Regions from separate parts of the Herbaspirillum lusitanum genome, predicted to be linked through region 1. Evidence: predicted binding sites of a transcription regulator. Region 1 holds the regulator's gene; the other holds the start of a gene.
What was found. Region 1 encodes FliA, which starts transcription of late flagellar genes. Its sites were predicted from a motif close to CTAAAGTTTNNNNNNNNNNNGCCGNTA; they were not measured.
Positions count from the first base shown of each region.

Region 2: the regulator FliA is predicted to act here: its motif matches at 2,979-3,005, upstream of DXT88_RS14895 (DUF5610 domain-containing protein).

Region 1 covers NZ_QXFG01000008.1:149,535-159,096, reverse strand. Annotated here, with positions in the region: gene flgA (flagellar basal body P-ring formation chaperone FlgA) at 1-466, shown strand, start outside; gene flgM (flagellar biosynthesis anti-sigma factor FlgM) at 574-894, shown strand; gene DXT88_RS09155 (flagella synthesis protein FlgN) at 910-1,383, shown strand; gene motD (flagellar motor protein MotD) at 1,438-2,268, opposite strand; gene DXT88_RS09145 (flagellar motor protein) at 2,291-3,037, opposite strand; gene DXT88_RS09140 (RNA polymerase sigma factor FliA) at 3,019-3,753, opposite strand; gene DXT88_RS09135 (MinD/ParA family ATP-binding protein) at 3,809-4,606, opposite strand; gene flhF (flagellar biosynthesis protein FlhF) at 4,641-6,104, opposite strand; gene flhA (flagellar biosynthesis protein FlhA) at 6,101-8,191, opposite strand; gene flhB (flagellar biosynthesis protein FlhB) at 8,188-9,369, opposite strand.
Region 2 covers NZ_QXFG01000010.1:22,922-32,483, reverse strand. Annotated here, with positions in the region: gene DXT88_RS14900 (Tex family protein) at 1-2,022, shown strand, start outside; gene DXT88_RS14895 (DUF5610 domain-containing protein) at 2,167-2,916, opposite strand; gene DXT88_RS14890 (ABC transporter substrate-binding protein) at 3,181-4,332, opposite strand; gene DXT88_RS14885 (deoxyguanosinetriphosphate triphosphohydrolase) at 4,487-5,638, opposite strand; gene aroKB (bifunctional shikimate kinase/3-dehydroquinate synthase AroKB) at 5,716-7,410, opposite strand; partial or broken gene DXT88_RS14875 (type IV pilus secretin PilQ) at 7,581-7,928, opposite strand; gene DXT88_RS14870 (hypothetical protein) at 7,968-8,312, opposite strand; gene DXT88_RS14865 (HAD domain-containing protein) at 8,484-8,930, opposite strand; gene DXT88_RS14860 (hypothetical protein) at 9,033-9,359, opposite strand.

The DNA of each region.
Region 1 (9,562 bases):
TCGCCTGTGGGGCCGCACTACCATTGGCGTCAAGTGCATCGCGCCGTCGCCGTGGACAATCTACCTGCGCGCCACCGTGCAGGTCATTGCAGAATACATTGTCACCGCGGCGCCGCTGGCGCAAGGCCAGATCATCGGCCCGAACGACATCACCAAGGTCAAGGGCGACCTCTCGAATTTGCCCAACGGCATCATTACCGATTCGTCCCAGGCCATCGGGCGCACAGCCAACATCTCGCTGGCGCTGGGCGCCCCGATACGCCAGGATGCATTGCGCAGCAACCGCGTGGTGCAGCAAGGCCAGGCGGTACGCGTGGTGTCCACCGGTCCGGGCTTCCAGATCACCACCGAAGCGCGTGCCTTGACCAACGGCAGCGAGGGGCAAATGGTGCAAGCAAAAACGTCTGCCGGCCAGGTCGTGAGCGGGATTGCGAAGGCCGGCGGCATCCTTGAAATCAATTACTGACAAGAAACCTTTTGACGGGCGACAAAAGTATTAAAGTTTGCGGAAAAATGGCCGATAATCTAGGCAACAGGCGGGTCACAGAACCCTAACCCATTAAGGATACTGCCGTGAACGTTAATGACGCCCTCAAAACAGGCAAAGGCTTACCGGAAATCGCGCAACCCCAGGCGCGCTCCGCGAACAGCAATGCCGGTGCCGCACCAGCAAAGACAGACAGCGACGCATCTACCGCAGCCAATGTCCAGTTGTCTTCGCAATATCAATCGCTGGGCGTGAAAGCCGCTGCTACCGGCAGCACTTTCGACGCTAAAAAAGTTGCTGAGATCAAGGCTGCCATCGCTAACGGCACCTTCCAGGTCGATCCCGAGAAAGTCGCCAACGGCTTGTTCGACACCGTCAAAGATCTGATCGGCTCCCGCAAGACTTAACGTAACGACAACGCAATGACAAGTAATTCGCTCCTGCCATCTCATACACTCGCTGACGAAAAGCACGTCGCGTCGCGCCTGGTGGCGGCATTGCAGCAAGAGCAGGATTTGCTCAGCGGCAATGGCGATGCTGACAAGATTCCGGAAATCATCAATGACAAGGCCAATATTGTCGCCAACATGGCAACATTGGCTGATCAGCGCCACAAGGCGCTGGCTGCGTTGGGATTCACGGCCGGCGAGAACGGCATGCAATCATGGATCGAACAACACGGTTCGGCCGAAGACAAGCAAGTGTGGGAAGAACTGTTTGCGCTGGCGCAATCCGCGCGCGAACTGAATCGTCTCAATGGCCTGTTGATCGGCAAGCAAATGGCGATCAACCAGAACGCCATGAACATCCTGCAAGGCAAAAGCAACGGCTCCTTCTACGGTCCTGACGGCCAATCGAGCCTGCGCAGCTCGGGCCGACCGCTCGGCATCGGCTGATTTTTCCTCGCACCAGAATTTGAAAAGCCCGTTCGCGAGAACGGGCTTTTTGCTTTATGGCGCCGGCTTGGGATGCACTGGCTGAATGGGCTGAGCGACCTTGCCGCCCTCTTCTGCAAACGGCACCTCGGTGGCCTGTTCCGCCAATCGCGACAGGATCATCACGTCGACGCGACGATTGCGCAACCGTCCTTCAGGCGTATCGTTGGAAGCCACTGCCTGGTTCGATCCATGCCCCACCGCCGTCAGGCGCAGGTCGGCGATGCCCTGGTTGTTGAACAGCCGTGCCACCGTGCTGGCGCGCACCGCCGACAACTCCCAGTTGGAAGGAAACACGCTGGTGTTGATCTGCGTATTGTCGGTGTGGCCCTCGATCTGGATCGCGTGATCGTCGTTCTTCAGCACGCGGGCGATGGCGATCAGGGTTTCTTCCGACTCCCTGCTGACCTTGGCGTCGCCGGGTGCGAACAGGACATTGGCGTTGATCTCGACATTGACGCCGACACTTGTTTGCGTGACCCGCACCTTGCCCTCCTGCACCAGCGGCGCCAGCACTTGCAGGATGTCGCGCGCCATGTCGGTCATGCGCTCTTTTTCACGGCGCAGCGCTTCGTTGCTGCGCGGCTTCTGCAGGGTAATCTTAGGTGCGACGGATTGCTGGGTGCCTTGGCCGCCGGCCTGGACGACAATCGGAGCCGTCGACACCGGCTCCTTGCCGAAGGCGTTGATCAGCGAGTCGGCGAGGATTTTGTACTTGCCTTCATTGACCTGCGAAATGGCATACATGACGACGAAAAAGGCAAACAGCAGCGTGATGAAGTCGGCATAGGAAACCAGCCAGCGCTCGTGGTTCTCATGCTCTTCTTCCCGTTTTTTTCGCGCCATGATGAGTGGATGCCTCAGTAGATCATGTAGTGACGAAATACGACTCTGCGCGCTCCTGGATGACGCGCGGATTGTCGCCGCTGGCGATGCCGAACAAGCTGTCGGCCACCATGTCGCGCCGGTTCACTTCCACTGCAAGCAGTTCCTTGAGCTTGTTGGCCACCGGCAGGAAGAACAGATTGGCCAGGCCGACGCCGTAGATGGTCGCCACGAAAGCCACCGCAATGCCGCCGCCCAGCTTGGCGGGGTCGGATAAATTTTCCATCACGTGGATCAGGCCGAGCACCGCGCCGAGGATGCCGATCGTCGGCGAATAGCCGCCAGCCGCTTCCCATATCTTGAGGGCCTGGCGTTGGCGGGTCTCGTAAGCGGTGGTGTCGACCTCGAGAATGTCGAGCAGCTTGGCCGGTGTGATGCCATCGATCAGCAGGCGCAAACCTTTCTTGACGAAAGGATCGCTGCTGTCGTTCATGTGTTCTTCGAGATGCAGCAAACCTTCGCGCCGCGAGATACCGCTCCAGACCGTGATGTTGTCGATCAGTTTGCGGTGATTGTGAACCGGTGGAGAAAATACCCAGGACAGCAATTTGACGCCATGGACGAAATTGTCGAGCCTGGTTTGCAGCAGCACGGCGCCGATGGTGCCGGCAAAGACAATCAGGAAAGCGGTCGGCTGCAGGATCGAACCGAGATGGCCTCCTTCGAGCAGCAAGCCCAGCAAGATGCCGCCCAACGCCAGCAGTAATCCTCCTACGCTACTCCAGTCCACGCCTGCTCCCTCAAGGTCGAGCGCATGCGGGCGATGGCCTGGCTGTGCAGCTGGCAAACCCGCGATTCCGAGACGCCCATGACGGCGCCGATTTCCTTCAAGTTCATTTCCTGTTCATAGTACAGGCCCATGAGGATTTTTTCACGCTCGGGCAAGGCTTTGATCGAATCGATGACGGCATCGCGGAAACCACCGTTGATCAGGTTCTGCAACGGGTCGTCGGTATCGCGGGTCTGGTAGCGATCGAGGAAATGCTCATGGCCGCCGTCGGCGTCATGGAAGTCTTCGTAGTAGATCAGCTGATGGCCGCCGCATTCGGTCAGCATGTCCTGATATTCCGGCAAGCTCAGTTTGAGCTGCGTGGCGACTTCGGCCTCCTGCGGCGGACGACCGAGTTGCTGCAACAGGACGTGGATGGCTTCTTCGATCTTGCGGGTATTCTGACGGATGCTGCGCGGCAGCCAGTCGCTGCTGCGCAGTTCATCCAGCATGGCGCCGCGAATACGCTGCACGGCATAGGTTTCGAACTGCGCGCCGTGCGTTTCCTCATAGCGATTGACGGCATCAAGCAGACCGATCATGCCTGCCTGAATCAAGTCGTCCACTTCCACGCTGGGCGGAAGCTTTGCCTTCATCTGATGCGCCAGCTTTTTCACAAGCGCCGCATGCAGCTGGAGCAAGTCGTTCTTGGCCGTCTTTCCTTTGACGTTATACATAGAACTCATCTCGTCAATAATGGTGAGTGCGAACGATCATGCAATGCAAGGCGCGTCATACTCCGAGACTTGCACCATCGGTCGCCATACCGTACGTGCCCTTGGTGAGGTTGGATAACGAAAACTGATCGGCCAGGCGCTTGAACGCAAGCGTCGCGCCAGCCAGCGGAAATGCTTCCAGCACGGTGCGGCCCTGCCCCGATGCACGACGGATGTGTTCGTCTGCCGGGATGGAACCCATGAAATGCAATTGCGCCGCCAGGTAACGATTGGCGGCCTGCGCCATGTTGGCGTACACCATCTGCGCTTCCGCGTCCGAGCCGCCGCTCACGAGCAGGTTGAAAGGACGGCGGCCGAGCTTGTCGCTGAGGCCCTTGAGCAAAACGTACGCCGCCTTGATCGAGGTCGGGCTGGTCGACATGTGCACCACGATCTCGCCCATTTCCATGGCCGGCACCGGCAGCAGCTCGTCGTCGTTCAGTTCGCCGTTGATGAGCGTGATGTCGGATTCTTCCGTCAGGCCGTCGAAAATTTGCGCCAGCCGCGAGGCTTGCGGATGGGTCGAAGCCGATACATTCTTGCGCGACAGGCGCGCCAGCGCAAAACCTTCCGGCACCATGCGCACCGCTTCATCCAGATGCCGCTCCTGACGCGCGACGTCGAGCAGTGTCGCCACGGCGATACCGCCGAAACGCGACAAGATCACCGAGGGCGTCATGCAAGCGTCGACCAACAATGCGTTGTGGTCAGCGGCGGCAAGAGAGGCTGCCAGATTGATCAGCATCGCGCCTTTTTCGTCGTCGGGAAGAACCGAGAAGAAAGTGAACACGCGCGGCGTCGGACGCTCCAGCATCCGTCGCAGTCCTTCCGCTTGATCAACGTCATAGCTAGCCAAGGATCACCTCCCGCAGGCTTTTGTCATTCATGGCCGTGGCCGTCGGTCCGACTACCACCGGCAACTCGGCATCCTGGAACTCGAACGGCGCAGTTTCACGCTTCAGTTTAAAGGCGCGGTCAGCCAGATACAACCTGTTGGCAACATGCAAATCTTCCGGCACGCGCTGACCGTTCGCGACGTAATACAGATTCAGTTTTTGACGGATGACAACATCGAGCACGTTGCCGATGGTTGCCGCTTCGTCGAGCTTGGTAATGATGCAACCTGCCAGGCCATCGCCGGAATAGGCGCTTACCACTTCATTGAGCGTGCCGCCGGTCGCCGTTGCATTGAGGCACAACAGGCGTTTGATGTCGGTGCCTGCGCCCGACAGCATGGCGGCCTGTTCGGCTACCATCTGGTCGCGCTGGCCCATGCCGGCGGTATCGATCAGGACAGTATGTTTGCCGCGCAGTTCGTCGAGTGCGATACGCAAATCGGATTCATCTTTGACCGAATGCACCATCACGCCGAGAATCTTGCCGTAAATGCGCAGTTGCTCGTAGCCGCCGATACGATAGCCGTCGGTGGTGATCAGCGCCAGCTTGCCGGGGCCGTGACGCATCACGCAACGCGCCGCCAGTTTCGCGGTCGTGGTCGTTTTGCCAACGCCGGTAGGACCGACCAATGCATAGACGCCGCCTTCCTCCAGCAACTCGTTTTCGTTGGCCATGGTCATCAGATTCTTGGCCAGCACCGACTTGACCCAGAACATGGCGTCTTGCGATTTCGGGCTTTGCGGCAGGTTCTCGGTGATCAGGCGCGACAGGCTGGCGCTGAAACCGGCGGCCAGCATTTCACGCATGATCGCGGCCTTGGCCGGCTCGCGCTTTTGCGTGCCGCCCCAGGAGATTTCCGCCAGTTGAGTTTCCAGTACGCCGCGCATGGAGCGAATTTCGCTCATGACGTCGGACAGGATTTCGTCGTAATCCTTGCCGTCGAATTCAGCCATGACGCCGGCCTGCTGCGGACGCGCTGCAGCTGCAGAGGCGGCAGCTGCCTTCGGGCCGGCAGCGACTTGCGCCGGCGTCAGCGCTTGTGCCTGCTGTTCCTTGGCGCTGGCGCGTGCGGCATTGCGGGTGCGCCAGACGCGGGCGTCGGCTTGCGCCGTATTGTGTTCGACCGGCATTGATGCGCCGGGGCTCTGCGCTTGCTGTTCGACGCGTGTGCGCGGCACGGCAGCCTGCAGCGACTGTTGCGGCGCAGGCGGTCGGCGCACGGCCGGACGCGGCACGGCGTCCTTGGACATGGCCGGCACCACCAGCGACGACATGTCTTCGTTGGCCATGGCCAGGATCTCGACACCGTCGTCGATATTCCGGTTGGAGAGAATGACGGCGTCAGGTCCCAGCGCTTCGCGCACCTGGCGCCATGCGTCTCGCGACGAACCTGCAATAAATTTTTTGACGTTCATGCTTGCCCTCCAACTAGGCTGGTAACTTTAATCGTTTTCGAATCAGGAACTTCAGCGTGTGAAAGCACCCGGAGTTGAGGCATTGCGCGTCGCAAGAAGCGCGCCAGCAATGCCCGCAAAGGACCCGGGACCAACAATACCGGGGTTAAACCCAACTGCTCTTGATGACGTGCTGCGTTTTCTGTTTGGGTAATCAGTGTATCGGCCAGACCAGGCTCGATGCCGCCGCCCTCCGGTCCGCTTGCCTGCATCGCCTGCATCAGCAGACGTTCCAGCTTGTTGTCCAGCGTCATGACCGACAGCTCGCTCTCGGTCGGGAAAATCTGCTGCACGATCGCGCGGCCCAGGGCAATGCGCACGATGGCGGTCAGTTCGTTCGGCTCCTGCACGCGCGGCGCATGCTCGGCCAGGGTTTCGATAATAGTCCGCATATCGCGGATATGCACGCCTTCGATGAGCAGGTTTTGCAACACTTTCTGAACCGTGCCCAGCGGCAATGCCTTCGGCACCAGATCCTCGACCAGCTTCGGCGCGTCCTTGCCGATGTGATCGAGCAATTGCTGCACTTCCTGACGACCCAGCAATTCGGCCGCGTGGACGGTGATCAAATGATTGAGGTGAGTAGCGATGACGGTGCCGGTATCGACCACGGTGTAACCCATGGTCTGCGCCATTTCGCGCATGTTGCTTTCGATCCAGACCGCCGGCAGGCCGAACGCAGGGTCGGTGGTCATCAGGCCCGGCAGCGGGCCGGTGACCATGCCCGGATTGATCGCCAGGAACTGGCCGAAAGTGGCCTCTCCCTTGCCGATTTCCACGCCCTTCAAGGCGATGCGATAGGCCGACGGTTTGAGTTCGAGGTTGTCGCGAATATGGACCGGCGGCGACAGGAAACCGACTTCCTGCGCGAATTTCTTGCGAATGCCCTTGATCCGGCGCAGCAGTTCACCGCCCTGCCCTTTATCCACCAGCGGGATCAGACGATAGCCGACTTCCAGGCCAAGGGTGTCAACCGGCAGGATATCCTGCCAGGTGGCTTCTTCGATTTCCTGCGGCGTCGTGACCGGCGCCGGCAATTCGGCGATCGCACCGGCCTGTTCCTTGCGCTTGTTCACGGAGTAACCCGCAGCAGCCAACAGAGCGGCGATGATGATGAAGGCGATGTGCGGCATGCCCGGGATCATGCCCATGCCGCCGATGATGATCGCGGTCAGGTACAGGACTTCCGCCTTGGCGAACAACTGGTTGATCAGCTGGCCGCCGACGTCCTGGTCATTGGCCACGCGCGAGACCACCACACCGGCGGCGGTCGAGATGATCAACGAAGGAATCTGTGCGACCAGGCCGTCACCGATGGCCAGCAGCGTGTAGTTCTTCAACGCCATGTCGAAGGCGAGGTCATGCTGGACCATACCGACCACGAGACCGCCGACGATGTTGACCACGGTCACGATGATGCCGGCCACGGCGTCGCCGCGCACATACTTGCTGGCGCCGTCCATGGCGCCATAGAATTCGGCTTCTTGCGCCACTTCCTTGCGGCGTGCGCGGGCTTCCGGCTCGCCGATCATGCCGGCGTTGAGATCGGCGTCGATCGCCATCTGCTTGCCGGGCATCGCATCCAGGGTGAAGCGCGCGCCCACTTCGGCGATACGGCCGGCACCCTTGGTGACGACGGTGAAGTTGATGATCGTCAGGATGATGAAGACGACGATACCGACGGTGTAGTTGCCGCCGATCAGGAAGTGGCCGAAGGCCTCAATCACTTTACCTGCCGCGTCGGGACCGGTATGGCCTTCGGTCAGCACCACGCGCGTGGAAGCGACGTTGAGCGACAGGCGCAGCATGGTGCTCACCAGCAGCACCGCCGGGAACGCCACGAAGTCGAGCGGCTTGACGGTGTACAGCGCGGTCAGCAGCACGATCACCGACAGCGAAATATTGAAGCTGAACAGAATGTCGAGCGCAAACGCCGGCAGCGGCAGCACCATCATCGCCAGCATCATGACGATCAGGATCGGCGCCGTGAGCGCCTTCGCATGCTTGATCGGCACCCAGGCCGGCAGTTTCATGCTGTTGATGTTCATTGTGCGGCCCTAGCTTGTGCGGCAGCCATGGCGGCCTTGCGTTTGTACAGTGGATCGTCCAGTTCCTTCGGCACCTCAAGGTCGCTCGGCTGCTCTGGACGGACGCCGCCATTGCTGTTGTAGGTGCGCAGTTGGAAGATATAGGCGAGGACTTCGGCGACCGCGGTGTAAAGCGATTCCGGAATCTCGTCGCCGATTTCAGTGTGGTAGTGCAACGCACGCGCCAACGGCGGCGCTTCGAGGATCGGTACGTTGTTTTCTGCGGCGATCTTGCGGATGTTGGCTGCCACCGCTTCGGTGCCCTTGGCCACCACCTGCGGCGCCGACATACCGCCCTCGCTGTATTTCAGCGCCACGGCAAAGTGAGTCGGGTTGGTCACCACCACGTCCGCGGTCGGCACTGCCGACATCATGCGGCGACGCGCAGCGGCACGTTGCAGGGCGCGGATCTTGCCCTTGATCAGCGGATCGCCGTCGGATTCCTTGTGCTCCTGCTTGACTTCCTGGCGCGACATCTTGAGCTTGCGAGTGTAGTTCCACAACTGGTACGGCACGTCGATCACGGCAATTCCAATCAAGGCGCAGACCATCATGATGAAACAGGTCCACAGCAGATTCGGCATGTGGCTGCTGGCCACCTTGAGCGGTTCGACGCTCAGGTTGAGCACGGCGTCGAGATGGCTGCGCATCGCATACCACGCGATGACGCCGACCAGTACGCTCTTCAGGATGCCCTTGCCCAACTCGACCAGCGAATTGAGCGAGAACAGATTCATGATGCCTTTGATGGGATTGAGGCGATCGAACTTGGGCTCCAGCGAGCTACCGTTGAACAGCCAGCCGCCCAGGATCAGCGGCGAAGCCACAGCCGCCAGCGTCATCAGAAAGGCGATGGGAATGCAGGCGATCGCCACTTCCATGAAGTGGCCACTCATGCGTTCGAACAGCAAGGCAGGATCGAAGGCCATTTCGCGCTCGAAGGTCATGGTCGACACCATGAGGCGATTGAGGCTGGTCACGAGCGGACCGGTGAACATCCACAGGGTGCTGCCGCCGATCAGCAACATGACGCACGTCGCCATCTCGCGCGAGCGCGGCACGTCGCCTTGCTCACGCGCTTTTTCAATGCGTTTGCTCGTGGGCTGTTCGGTCCGTTCTTGATCGCTATCTTCGGCCACTGCCGTTCCCCTGTATTGCTTCTTTCCGCTTTGAAGGCGGAATTTTGAGACTCTCAGGCAGAATTATTGGCGAGGGAAGCCTCGAATCATCACGGGAATAAGGGGCGAAACGCCCCGTATTTCGGGGCAGGGGAAGCGCGCCATATCTGCCTTCAGAGGGTGAAGGCAGACAGGACGGCGGTTTGCGGTGCTG
Region 2 (9,562 bases), on a different contig from region 1:
CGCACCAAGGCCCAGATCGCCGCCGAAGCCGGCCTGACCGAACTGGCCGACGCGCTGCTGAACGACCCGATGCTCAATCCGGAAGAAGAAGCGGCGAAATACCTCAAGCCCGCCTTCACCACCGACAGCGGTGACAATCCCGGCGTGGCCGATGCCAAGGCGGCATTGGACGGCGCCCGCCAGATCCTGATGGAACGCTTCGCCGAAGATGCCGAGCTGTTGCAGGCATTGCGCGAATACATCACCGAACACGGCATCGTGGAATCCAAGGTGATCGAAGGCAAGCAGGACGCCGGTGAAAAATTCGCCGACTATTTCGACTACTCCGAAACCATTGGCACGATTCCGTCGCATCGTGCGCTGGCCTTGTTCCGCGGCCGCCGCGAAGAGATGCTGACGGTGGTTCTGCGCCTCGACACCGAAGAAGAAAAACCGAAGTGGGACGCGCCGCACAACCCCTGCGAAAACCGTATCGCCGCGCGCTTCGGCGTCAGCAGCAAGGGCCGTCCCGCCGACAAGTGGCTGGCCGACACCGTGCGCTGGGCATGGCGCGTGAAGGTGTTCATGCACCTCGAGACCGAACTGATGACCGGCCTGCGCGAGCGCAGCGAAGCCGAAGCGATCAACGTCTTTGCCCGCAACCTGAAGGATCTGTTGCTTGCCGCACCGGCAGGACCGCGCGCCACCATGGGCCTGGATCCGGGATTGCGCACCGGCGTCAAGGTGGCCGTTGTCGACGCCACCGGCAAGGTGGTCGACACGACAGCCATCTTCCCGCACCAGCCGCGCAATGACTGGGAAGGTTCGCTGCACACGCTGGCCAAGCTGGCCGAGAAGCATAACGTCTCGCTGATCTCGATCGGCAACGGCACTGCTTCGCGCGAGACCGACAAGCTGGCGCAAGAGCTGATCAAGATGCGTCCGGAACTGAAGCTGACCAAGATCGTCGTGTCGGAAGCCGGCGCGTCGGTGTATTCAGCTTCCGAATTCGCGTCGAAGGAATTGCCCGATCTGGACGTGTCGATCCGCGGCGCGGTATCGATTGCGCGTCGTCTGCAAGACCCGCTGGCGGAACTGGTCAAGATCGATCCGAAGTCGATCGGCGTCGGCCAGTACCAGCATGACGTCGGCCAGTCGCAACTGGCGCGTTCGCTCGACGCCGTCGTCGAGGATTGCGTGAACGCCGTCGGCGTCGACGTCAACACCGCTTCCGCGCCGCTGCTGGCGCGCGTGTCCGGCCTCAACGCCAGCGTCGCGCAAAGCATCGTGTCGTATCGCGACATGAAGGGCATGTTCACCTCGCGCGCCGGTTTGCGCGAAGTACCGCGCCTGGGCGACAAGACCTTCGAGCAGGCGGCCGGCTTCCTGCGCGTGATGAATGGCGAGAATCCGCTCGACGCCTCGGCGGTTCACCCGGAATCGTATCCGCTGGTGAACAAGATCCTGGCCGACATCAAGAAGGACGTGAAGGGCGTGCTGGGCGAAAGCGCCTTGCTCAAATCGTTGAGCCCGGCAAAATACGCCGACGAAAAATTCGGCGTGCCGACCGTCACCGACATCCTCAAGGAACTGGAAAAGCCGGGCCGCGATCCGCGTCCCGAGTTCACTACCGCGACCTTCAAGGACGGCGTGGAAGAAATCAAGGACCTGCGTCCCGACATGATCCTCGAAGGCGTGGTGACCAACGTCGCCGCCTTCGGCGCCTTCGTCGACATCGGTGTGCATCAGGACGGTCTGGTGCATATCTCGGCGTTGTCCAACACCTTCGTCAAGGATCCGCACACCGTCGTCAAAGCGGGCCAGGTGGTCAAGGTGAAGGTGCTGGAAGTCGACGAGAAGCGCAAGCGCATCGCGCTGACCATGCGTCTGTCCGACAGCGCCCCGGTCGCCGGCAGCAAGCCGGAGCAACGCGGCGATCGCAACGATGCACGTCGCCTGTCGCAGCACCAGGGCCAGCAGTCGCGTCAGCCGGCGCCGGCGAACAACGCCATGGCGGCGGCGTTCGCCAAGCTCAAGGGTTGATGCAAAAATCCCTTCTTTGCGGCGCAGCGCGCCGGCAGGAAGGGGCAGGAAATATCGACGGACAAAAAAAGACGCGGCATGCCGCGTCTTTTTTTACGCCTGCAGCATGGGCTGCAGGACACTATGGCGCTGCCGGTCGGGGAATCAGTCGTTGGTAATGGTGGTGCGGCTTGCCGTGACCGAAACCGACACCGATACCGACACGCTGGTGGTGGTGCTGGAGCTGCCGTCGGCCGGAACAGAACCGTCGTCGGTCGTCGGATTCTTCAGCGACGCAACGAAATCGGCGATGCCCTTCTTCAGGATTTCATAGGTCTTGTCGATATTGCTGGCGATGTCGCCGTTGAGGACCTTGAGGCTGGACAGAATGCCGCGCGCTTCATCGAAGCCCTGGTCGACACCCTTCTGGATGAGGCTCATGAACTTGTCGATGTTGGCGTCCCGCTTGGTGTTGTCGGTGCCATCGGCGCCGTCGGTACCATCGGTGCCGTCAGCGCTGCTGCTGGTCGGGCTGTTCTGGCTGAACAGCCCAAAAGCGCTCTTGATGAACGACAGGATGCGGTCGGCGGTAGCTTCCGGGCTGTTGTCCTGCGACGCGGCGTTCTGGATGGCGTTGTCGCCAAGTTCCGGTTTCAGGATCTCGTTGAGATTTTCGATCGCCGACTTGTAGACCAGCGACAGCGGATCGTTCTGCGACGACAGCGAGACTTCCAGCGACGATTGCAGGATGGCTGCATTCAGCTGTTGCTTGGCAATGGCCGGCGTCAGTTTGATATCTGACGCGCCGGACGCGCCTTCCGTCTTGGCGGCGTCGTCGGTGGCGGCGGCATCGTTGGTCGCCGGCAGGCTGGTGGCCGGTGTGTTGGTGTTAATCGTGTTGGTGCTGATAGACATGGCAGGTCTCCTGTACAAGGACCGCACGCAAGAAGGAGGGGAAATGGCAGTCCATCCTCAACTTACGGCATGCTGACGGAAATCTGAAGGTCGCAATCCCAACTTCATTTGTAAGAATTTATGAACAGAATCGAGACAATACGTATCGTTTTCACTGAAATTAAGACGATCATTGTTTTTGGGAAATACTGTCTTGCAGTTATCGTGCGCCTCGCCCCATGAGAGCGATGATCCTGTCTCTCAAATCGCTTGCGGCGAAATTATCTAAGGCTGGATGACGCCGGTCTTATCCATTGTCGTCACGTCGACATAGGTCGAGCCCTGATGGCTGGACGGCGAAAAATTGATTTGGTAGCCGGCGTGGTCATAGGTTTTGTTGTTCACTGTTTCCAGCGCGACAATCAATTTCTCGTGCGTCAGTCTGTGGCTGGCGCGGCTGAGACCTTCCGCCAGCACTTTTGCTGCGATATAACCTTCGAGTCCGAGATAGCTGAACTGTCCGACCCTGGCGATGCGCATCGCCTTTTGGTATTCGTGCACGATGGGCGTGCGCGCTTTCCAGGGATGCGGCACGATTTGCGAAATGATCAGGCCGCTGGCCGCTTCTTCGAGATCGCTGGTCAACAGCGGGCTGCACACCAGCGAGGCGCAATAGAAGTAACCGAGATAGCCTTTGGCGCGCAGGCTTCGTATCAAAGCGCTGTTGACGTTTTGAGAAATGCTCATGATCAGCACCACGTCGGGTCGGCTTTCCAAGAGCTTGTCGGCGATCTTGGCTACATTTTGTCCCATGATGCTTTCCGAGGCGACCAGCTGTGCATTTGCATTACTGATTTTGGTTTTCATCATGGCGTTGTGCGGCAGTCCCGTAGCATCATTGAAGATCGCCAGCCGTTTCAGTCCCATCTGCGTAAAGCGCGAAAACAGGTAGTCGTATTCATTGGCATAGCTCGCGCGTATGGTGAAGACATGCCGGTTGAACGCGGCGTACACAATCCAGGATCCCGTCACGGGGGCGAAATACGGCACCTTGCGTTCGTTGATCAGCGGCAATACGGCGGCGGTGGTTTGCGCGCCGATATAGCCGAACAGCGCGATGGCCTTGTGTTCGTCGAGCAGGTCCTGGGTATTCTTGAGCGCCAGGGTGGGGTCGTTCTGGTCGTCCAGCGTCATCAACCTGACCCGGCGGCCCGTTATCCCGCCGCGGCTGTTGAGTTGGGCGAAGTAGACGTTTGCGCCGGTGATGAACTGGCGCGTGAGCTTGGCGTAGGGGCCGCTCAGATCAGCAGACTGGCCGACGACGATGTCGTTGTTGCCGGCAGGTTCGGTGGGATTGAATTGTCCATGGGCATGGCAACACAAAGAAAAGAGGGCCGGCGCGACGATGTGCCGCACGGAAAGGAAGGGTATTCGCATGGTCTCGACACCTCCACCGGTTGTTGGCCGTGGAGATGGTTTTGTCGTGCTATTCAGAGTAGCAACGATGAACGAGGAGGCAATGCATTTATGCGAATTGGGCCCACAAACCGGCTGAATCTTGACGATATACGAACCGCGTCAGAATTTTTTTCTACAGTTCTTCCACCATGAACAAGCGCCGGTGTTCGCGCATGGCGTAACGGTCAGTCATGCCGGCAATGTAGTCCGACACCTGGCGCGCCTGGCGGCGTATGCCTTCCTCATCCTGCCCTGCGACCACGTAGTCGGGCGGCAACAAAGTCGGTTGCGACAGAAACGCCTGGAACAATTCGGCGATGATGCGGCGCGCCTTGGCGGTCATGCGGTTGACCTGGTAGTGGCGATACAGGTTCTGGCGGAGGAAGCGCTTGAGCACTGCGGCCTCTTGCTGCATCGGTTCGGAAAAGGCGATCAGCGGCGCGGCATTGCGCACATCTTCGATGCTGCGCGGCGCAACGGCGGCGATATTCTCCTGCGAGGTCTGGATCAGATCGACGATCAGGGTATTGATCATGCGGCGCACGGTTTCATTGATGGCGCGGCGGCCGGTGATGCCCGGATAGGCTGATTCCGCTTCGCGTTGATGGCGCGCGAAGAAATCCACCTCGCCCAGTTGCGCAATCGTCAGCAGGCCGGAACGCAGGCCGTCGTCGATGTCGTGGTTGTTATAGGCGATCTCATCGGCCAGGTTGGCCAGTTGCGCTTCCAGGCTCGGCTGCTTCTTGTCGATGAAGCGCTGGCCGATGGCGCCGAGCTGGCGAGCGTTGGCCGGCGAGCAATGCTTGAGGATGCCTTCGCGTGTTTCGAACATCAGGTTGAGGCCATCGAAGGCGCCATAGTGCTGTTCGAGGTCGTCGACCACGCGCAGGCTTTGCAAGTTGTGCTCGAAACCGCCGAAGTCCTTCATGCAGCTATTGAGTTCGTCCTGGCCGGCGTGGCCGAAGGGCGTGTGGCCGAGGTCGTGCGCCAGCGAGATGGCTTCCACCAGGTCCTCGTTCAGACGCAGGTTGCGTGCGCAGGAGCGCGCGATCTGGGCGACTTCGATGCTGTGGGTCAGGCGCGTGCGGAACAGGTCGCCTTCATGATTAACGAAGACTTGGGTCTTGTATTCGAGGCGGCGGAACGCGGTGGAATGGATGATGCGGTCGCGGTCGCGCTGATATTCGGTGCGCGATCCGGGCGCAGGTTCGGAGAAGCGCCGCCCTGTCGATGTTGCTGCGTGTGCGGCATAAGGTGCAAGGTGGAGCGGCGCGTCTTGGGTCATGTCAGGAACTCATTCAGGTGCTTCAATGCAGGCTCTTCAATCGACGGCGACACAATGATGTTCTGCAGCCGTCGTCGTCAGCTTCGGGTTTGTACGCAGGCCGCCAGCGTCTGCAGCAGGAGTTCCTGCGGCACGTTGGTGATCAGCGGCTGGCCCAGCGGCTTGATCAAAATGAACTTGATCGCGCCGCCTTCGTTTTTCTTGTCCACTTCCATCAGTTCCAGCCAGCGTTGCGTGCCCAGATCGGGCGCCGTCACCGGCAGGCCGGCGGCTTTCACCAGTGCGGTCAGGCGGTCCTTCGAGGCGGCGTCGATGTAGCCGAGACGATGCGACAGATCGGCCGCCATCGCCATGCCGCAACCGACTGCTTCGCCGTGCAGCCATTGGCCGTAGCCGAGGCCGTTTTCGATGGCGTGGCCGAAGGTGTGGCCGAAGTTGAGGATGGCGCGCAGGCCGCCTTCGCGTTCGTCCTGGCGCACCACGTCGGCCTTGATTTCGCAGGAGCGCTGGATCGAGTAGGCCAGCGCGGCATTGTCCTTGGCCACCAGCTTGCCGATGTTGGCTTCGATCCAGTCGAAGAAGGCGGCGTCGATGATGGCGCCGTGCTTGATCACTTCGGCCAGGCCGGCCGCCAGTTCGCGCGGCGGCAGCGTATGCAGCGTGGCGGTGTCGGCGATCACGGCTTGCGGCTGGTAGAACGCGCCGATCATGTTCTTGCCGAGCGGGTGGTTGATGCCGGTCTTGCCGCCCACCGACGAATCGACCTGCGACAGCAGCGTGGTCGGGATCTGCACGAACGGTACGCCGCGCATGTACGAGGCTGCGGCGAAGCCGGTAAGGTCGCCGATGACGCCGCCGCCGAGTGCGACCAGCGTGGTCTTGCGATCGCATTTTTCGGCGAGCAGGACATCGAACACTTTCATCAGGCTGACCCAGGTTTTTTGTTCCTCACCGTCGGGCAGCACGATTTCGGTGACCTGCTTGCCGGCGTCTTCGAGCAGCTTGCGCACGCGCGGAAGATACAGCGGACCGACCTTGTCGTTGGTGACGACCGCGACGCGCTTGCCGGCGACGTGGCGCGTCAACAATTCGGGGTTCGACAGCAGATCGTGGCCGATGGTGATCGGGTAGCTGCGCTCTCCCAATTCGACTTGCAGGGCAACGGGGGCGAAGGTGGATGCGGTCATGGCAGGTTCGGCGTAGGCGGCTGGTTGTGCGGAGGAGGTCGCCGGCGCAGAGGCGGCATCGGCAGTCTGTTTGGGTGTCAATTCGAGCTGGCTCAGGATCGCCTGCACCAGGAACTGCACGTTGGGGCGGCCGGTCTCGATGACGAAATCGGCCACTTCGCGGTAATACGGATCGCGCTGGCGCGACAGTTCTTCGAGCTTGCGGCGCGGATCGGCGGTTTGCAGCAGCGGGCGGTTCTTGTCGCGGCCGGTGCGTTGCAGGATCTGGTTGATGCCGGCGCGCAGATAAATCACGGTGCCGCGCTGCTTCAGGTAGGCGCGCGTTTCTGCACGCAGGATGGCGCCGCCGCCGGTGGCCAGGACGATGTCCTGCTGGGCGCTCAGTTCGCGGATGACGTCGGCCTCGCGCTTGCGAAAACTTTCCTCGCCTTCGATTTCAAAAATCACGGGAATGGTTGTGCCGGTGCGTGACTCGATCTCGTGATCGGAGTCGACGAAGCGCTTGTTCAGTTTTTTCGCCAGGGCGCGCCCTATCGTTGTCTTGCCGGCGCCCATCAGGCCGACAAGAAAAATGCTTCCACTCATATACGATTTTTCACTGCGGAATTGTCCGGATAGCTGGTCGCTGGAGGCCTGTATTGTTGGTCTTTCGGCCTGCCTTGCGCAACCAGCTGCAACAGACGATTTTACCGTCTGTTACGCGGTTGTCGGGGAAATATCGGGAAAAACATGCTTTTTGATCCCTTTTGAGTCCGCTACCGCAAGAAATTGCGGTCGGCGACGATTTTGGGCGTGAGGAAGATCAGCAGTTCCGTCTTGTGGTCGATGCGGGCGCTATGCCGGAACAGATTGCCCAGCACCGGGATGTCGCCCAGCAACGGCACCTTGGAAACGGTGTTCGATTCCGTCTGCGTGTAGATGCCGCCGATCACCACGGTGCCGCCGTTTTCCACCTGAACCAGCGTCTTGACGTGTTTGGTGTTGATTGCCAATCCGCCCGGCGTGGCGGTGCCGCGGCTGTCCTTGTTGATGTCGACGCTGAGGATGACGTTGCCGTCGGGTGTGATCTGCGGCGTCACCTCAAGTTTGAGGTTGGCCTTCTTGCCGTTAGGAGTCAACTATTTTGTCTGCTATCTGACTGCCTAGATATAACTGAAACGTCGCGCTAAAGATTCACAAGCAGACTCGCCAAAAATTCTAGCCCATATTTCAGACGCTTCGATTTCCGCTTCAATATCCGCTTGGTTTCGGTTTTTCGAATATTTGTCAGGTTTTTCCAAGGGAAGATGCTCCGTTTCAGCATCAATCGTGATCAACGTTAACAAATCGACGTCGTCATTTTCCATGGAAATCGTGTGTCGTAACAACGAAATTTTTCTCGCACCCAGCAAGAAACTTATTTCATTAGCCAGCATAGCCTTTGCAACTGACGCTATCTGACGCCGGACTAAATTTACATATTCTTCATCGAATAGATGTTGAGACATGGCTCTTCGCTTTATGGATGTTTGACTTACGGTACTGTTTTTAAAGAAATTCTGTGTGCCGATATTGCATGGAAAGCTCAGATGAGGGGGAGTGCGGAACGAGGTATTGAAGGCCTCAGTGCTGTGGCTAGAGTGAAAATTTGACCTAATGGCTGTTTGTATAAGTGATGGTTAGATAGAACTTAATTTCTCCTCAAGAATGAGACATATTTCATTCGTCAATCCTATGGCGGGATCTGTGCGTACAAGATTCGATAAGAATGGACGAAACAAATGCGGTTGATCATCAAGAACTACCCATGATTCCCAATTTTTATCGGCATGCAGAAGCCAGCTTTTAACTTCGGCTTGTCGGACATAAGAGCCCATCTCGCTGGGACTTTGAATGTCACGCCAATTGGGTGTCTTGCCGATGATGCGCGACCGAATATCAGTACTAAATAATGATCGCAATTCTTCGAGAGTACGATTTTCACGCCAGGTAGAAGTGATTACAACGTCGACGTGCTGGCAATTTCTTAAAGAATTTTCCAATAGGGAGCGCCGACAAAATAGATCGGAATTATTTTTGTAGATTGCAGGGTGCAGGACGCCATCGAAATCAAGAAATAGCAACATGGCAGATTTTTATTTGCTTACATGTGATATTCATCAAGCGAAATATTTTCCGGAAAAAGCGAAGGAAGAAATTGAGCCAATATCCCTTTGAATCTTGCAAAACTATCTCCTACGCTTGGAAAACCGCTTGAATAGCTGATACGCAATGAATCCCCAGAAGGCTAAAGATCCAAGTCCAATAGATATGTCGATAATGTTCTTGCTCTTAAATAACTGGGCAATGAAGCCGACGCAGAAGATCGCGCCCATCAATACAGTCACTGACCAACCCAAGGCCGTGAGTTTCCCTCCAGACTCGTACATCACCCCACCACAAAATGGGCATAGATGCTGCGTCACCATATATCTGAAAGTGCCGAAGGCTGGCCGATAGTGCCACAGTTTAGGAATGCAATTTTTATCGCAATGCGGGCATTTGATCTTATCCATTGTTTTTCTCACTTTCTTAAGGCCTGCTAGGCCACATCCAGATAAATTTATTGCCTACTTAGGTGATGTTCGAGATCTTTTGAGAGCGTCTGCTTTAATGCCTTCGCCCATTTGGCGAATTCATCGAGTGGTTGTATAGCTTCAGTCTGCTCTTCCGACTGTCCGCGAGACCGTATCAGGCGCCATTGGACAAGTAGATTCCC